Regions from separate parts of the Stenotrophomonas sp. S41 genome, predicted to be linked through region 2. Evidence: riboswitches for the same ligand, from Rfam matches in the RefSeq annotation. Region 2 holds a riboswitch; the other holds the start of a gene.
What was found. A riboswitch is a leader RNA that binds a small molecule or an ion and turns the genes downstream of it on or off. The one in region 2 is predicted to bind glycine.
Positions count from the first base shown of each region.

Region 1: another riboswitch for glycine. It lies ahead of IAE56_RS07845 (trimeric intracellular cation channel family protein); the one in region 2 lies ahead of gcvP (aminomethyl-transferring glycine dehydrogenase).

Region 1 covers NZ_JACVTV010000025.1:28,486-30,867, forward strand. Annotated here, with positions in the region: gene IAE56_RS07830 (hypothetical protein) at 1-177, opposite strand, end outside; gene IAE56_RS07835 (nuclear transport factor 2 family protein) at 182-613, opposite strand; gene IAE56_RS07840 (GIY-YIG nuclease family protein) at 685-960, opposite strand; glycine riboswitch at 1,001-1,090, shown strand; glycine riboswitch at 1,104-1,209, shown strand; gene IAE56_RS07845 (trimeric intracellular cation channel family protein) at 1,292-1,909, shown strand; gene IAE56_RS07850 (MdtA/MuxA family multidrug efflux RND transporter periplasmic adaptor subunit) at 2,180-2,382, shown strand, end outside.
Region 2 covers NZ_JACVTV010000147.1:4,265-6,646, forward strand. Annotated here, with positions in the region: gene IAE56_RS19615 (multidrug effflux MFS transporter) at 1-786, opposite strand, end outside; glycine riboswitch at 1,095-1,197, shown strand; gene gcvP (aminomethyl-transferring glycine dehydrogenase) at 1,260-2,382, shown strand, end outside.

The DNA.
Region 1 (2,382 bases), on a different contig from region 2:
CTGGTAGCCCGCGCGCGGTTCACCGCTGCATGCCGCCACGCCGCTGGGCGCACGGTCTGCCGGCTGCGGCCAACCATCCAGCCAGGCCAGCCCGAGCAGGTAGAGCAGGCCGGGCAGCAGCGCGATGGCGGCGACCAATACGACGACGGAGATCCATGCTTTGCCGGCAGCACGCATCGCTCTACGGCGCCTTCGGTTTCGGGTACCACAGCGCATTGACGATGACCCAGCGCTGGTCGAAACGGCCCATGTGGAAGTAGTCGACGAACCACGGCGTTTCCAGCCGCACCGAGGCGGCATTGCCGGTCACGTCCAGCACCGTGCAGCGGCGGTCCCATTGCGCCTTCGGCATCTTCAATGCCCCCTGCTTCGTCAGTGCCACCAGTTCGTCCTTCGACATCCGGCGCAGGCCCAGACGCTCGTCAGGCGTATCGCCCAGCACCGCGCGTTTGGCCAGGTCCGGATGCAGGGACCGCGCGACGCGCTGCGGGTCGGCTTCCAGCTGGCCATCGACGTAGTCATGGCAGGTGGCCTCGATGGCCGCGAGGGTGGCCGGGTCGGCGGCCGGGCTCGTCGCACCGGCAACAGCAAACAACAGGGCAAGCGTGGACATCCGGGTCTCCAGCTCTGGGCGCGCGGCGATCATGGCATGGGCGGCGTCCCCCATCCACGCGTGGCGTGGATCTACAGGACGGCCTCGGCCGGGGCCTGCAGCCAGGCCAGCTTGCGTTCGCGCGGCTGCTGCTTGAGCTGCCATTCGGCGCGGGAAGCAGACGAGCGGTCCGGGTACTCGCGCACGGCGAGGATGCGCAGCGGCGGCCGGGCCCGGGTGTAGCGGGCGCCCTTGCCGGCCAGATGGGCGGCGAAACGGGCGGCTACGTCGGTGCTGATGCCGGCGTAATAGCTGCCGTCCCGGCATTCGAGCAGGTACAGGAACCACGGGGCGGAGGGACGGGCCATGGGGGGATTATGGCGTGCTGCACTGCAGCGGATATACTGCCGCCCGAATGCAGGAGAGAGGCGCCGCGCTGGCGCCCGCCGAAGGCGCAGGCTCCCATGATCGCTCAGGCCGGTGGGCTGGAATCCCACCAACCATGCATTCGACTCGCCGAGCTGGAGAGAGGTCACCGGGCACGCCCGGCACGATCCGCCGAAGGGGCACGCGGTTCATCCCGCTGAACTCTCAGGCAAAAGGACAGCGGGAGCGGCACCGGTCATCGTCATCCCGTCATTGCGCAGGCAGTGGCGGTATACGCGCATGGCCGGCCCCACCGCGCCCGGAGCCTGTCCCATGCTGCTGTCCATCATCTATCTCGTTGCCATTTCCGCCGAAGCCATGACCGGTGCGCTGTCCGCCGGCCGCCGCCGCATGGACCTGTTCGGCGTGGTCATGATCGCCTGCGTCACCGCCCTCGGCGGCGGTTCGCTGCGCGACATCCTGCTCGGCCATTACCCGCTGGGCTGGGTGAAGCACCCCGAGTACCTGGGCTTCACCGTGTGCGCGGCGCTGATCGCCACCTGGGTGGCGCGCTGGATGCACCATTTCCGCCGCACCTTCCTGGTGCTCGATGGCCTGGGCCTGATCGCCTTCACCCTGATCGGCTGCTCGATCGCACGCGAGGCCGGCCATGCCATGCCCATCGTGCTGATCGCCGGCATGCTCACCGGTGCCTTCGGCGGCGTGCTGCGCGACATCCTCTGCAACGAGGTGCCGCTGATCTTCCAGAAGGAGCTGTACGCGATCATCTCGCTGCTGACCGGCGCGGTATATCTGTTGCTGCTGCGCTGGGGTGTGGCCGATGCCACGGCGATCCTGTGCTGCCTGGGCGGTGGCTTCGCGCTGCGCCTGCTGGCGATCCATTACCGCTGGGAAATGCCCAAGTTCGTGTACCACGACGAAGTGCATTGATCGCTCTTTGTAGAGTCGAGCCATGCTCGACTGTTCCTGGCAGAAGCAGTCGAGCATGGCTCGACCCTACAAGAGCGGTCAGGCATGACCTTGGTCATGCGGCAATCGCCGGGCTGATTGGCTACCATTGACGCCCCGTCGCCCGCGCGACGGCATCCAGCCACACCGCGTCGCGGTCCCGCCAGACACTCCCCTCCCCCGTTGCCCGCTGCGCGTGATGCGCGACCGGGCGTACATGTCCCTGCGCGTGCGCAGGGCGCAGGATGCCCCATGTCCGCTGTTGAGCCGTCCCGTAGCACCCCGCCCCGTTCCCGCCGCTGGTGGGCGATTTTCGTCGTCATCATCGTGGCCGGCCTGGTGGCCTGGTGGGCATGGCCGCGCGCCGAAGCAACCGCGGCCGCCGGCCCGGGCAAGACCGTGCCGGTGCGCGTGGCCCGTGCCAGTGCAGAACCCCTGCAGCTGCGCCTGAAGGC
Region 2 (2,382 bases):
GCCGATGGTGGGAATGAACAACCAGGCGAAGCCACCTTCACCCAGGTGCAGGTGCTGCATGACGAACACCGGCGCCGAGGCGATGTACAGGAAGATGCCGCCGAAGTTGATGCTGCCGGCCAGCGCCAGGCGCAGGAAACGCGGGTTGAAGCCGATGCGCACGTAGTCACGCAGCAGGCCACGCGGCGACAGCGGCACGCGAGCCGCCACCGGGTGGGTCTCCGGCATGAAGCGTGCGGTGCAGACCAGCAGCAGCAGCGAGAACACCACCAGGAACCAGAAGATCAGCGGCCAGCCGGCGCCACTGAGCAGGATCCAGCCACCGATGATCGGCGCGATGGCCGGGGCGATGCCGAACAGCATCGATACCTGGCTCATCAGCCGCTGCGCATCGTGGCCGTGGTAGAGATCGCGGATGACCGCGCGGCCGACGATCATGCCGACGCCGGCCGACAGGCCCTGCAGCGCGCGGAACACCAGCAGCGTGCCCAGGTCGGTGGACAGCGCGCAGCCGACCGAGGCGCCGATGAACACTACCAGGCCGCCGAGGATCACCCGCTTGCGGCCCCAGGCATCGGACAGCGGCCCGTGCGCCAGGCTCATCAGCGCATAGAACAGCAGGTAGACGCTGATGGTCTGCTGCACGGCCACTTCATCCACCGCCAGGCGCTGGGCCAGCTGCGGGAAGGCCGGGAAGATGGTGTCGATCGAGAACGGGCCGAACATGGCCAGGCCTGCGAGCAGCAGGGCCATGCGTCGGGTGGAAGGGGCAACAGCGGGGGTCATCGGCAAAGCGTCCGGCTGGGCCATGCGTGGCACGCACGGCGGGCGCCGATCCCCTGCAGCAGGGACGGCGCCAGATGAATACGAGAGTCCGGCCATGATAGGCCCGGATTGCGGCCGATGCCATCGACCGCTGCACAAAACGCATGGCCGGGCCATCGGCCATTCAGGCCCGCAGGCGCCCTGCCCCCGCTCCGGGCCCGTGTTCAGCCGCAGCAACCCGCTATAATCGCCGGGCAACATGGTGGGAGAAGCGGAACACCGCTGCCGAAGGCGCAACGCCCGTAATCGCTCAGGCCCGATACCACCCGTAACAGAACTCTGGAGAGACCGGTTCGATCCGGCGCCGAAGGGGCACGAAGCTGCGGCCAGCCGCGCTTCCAAACTCTCAGGCAAAAGGACAGAGGGGCGCCCCGCAGACCGCCAACCGGCGGCTTGTGCCCGTGCGTGTGCCCTTTCCTGACGGATCCTTCGCCATGTCCCAGAACACCCCCTCCCTGCGTGAGCTTGAGCATCATTCCGCGTTCGTCGAGCGCCACATCGGCCCCAACGATGCCGAGATCGCGCAGATGCTCGACGTCGTCGGCCACGCCACGCTGGATGCGATGACCGAGGCCATTGTGCCGGCAAAGATCAAGTCGCCCGCACCGCTGGCGCTGCCGGAGTCGATGACCGAAGTGCAGGCGCTGGCGAAGATCCGCGCGATCGCCGACAAGAACACCGTGCTGCGCAGCTTCATCGGCCAGGGCTACTACGGTACCCACACGCCGAACGTGATCCTGCGCAACATCCTGGAAAACCCGGCCTGGTACACCGCCTACACCCCGTACCAGGCGGAAATCTCGCAGGGCCGCATGGAAGCGCTGATCAACTTCCAGACCCTGTGCGCCGACCTGACCGGCATGGAGATCGCCAACGCCTCGCTGCTGGACGAAGCCACCGCCGCCGCCGAAGCGATGACCCTGGCCAAGCGTTCGGCCAAGTCGAAGTCGGACACCTTCTTCGTGCACGACGCCGTGCACCCGCAGACGCTGGAACTGCTGCGCACCCGCGCCGAGCCGATGGGCATCGTGCTGCGCGTGGGCACCCCGGCCGAAGCACTGGAAGCGGAGGCCTTCGGCCTGCTGCTGCAGTACCCGGACACCTTCGGCCAGGTCGGCGACTACAAGGCGCTGGTCGATGCCGTGCACGCGCGCGGCGGCCTGGTGGCCGTGGCCACCGACCTGCTGGCGCTGACCCTGCTGGCCGCTCCCGGCGAATGGGGCGCGGACATCGTGGTCGGCAACAGCCAGCGTTTCGGCGTGCCGTTCGGTTTCGGCGGCCCGCACGCTGCGTTCATGGCCTGCCGTGATGCCTACAAGCGCTCGATGCCGGGCCGCCTGATCGGCGTCTCCATCGATGCCGAAGGCAAGCCGGCCTACCGCCTGACCCTGCAGACCCGCGAGCAGCACATCCGCCGCGAGAAGGCCACCTCCAACATCTGCACCGCGCAGGTGCTGCTGGCGGTGATGGCCTCGATGTACGCCGTCTACCACGGCCCGGAAGGCCTGGCCCGCATCGCGCGCCGCACCCACCGCCTGGCTTCGATCCTGGCCGCGT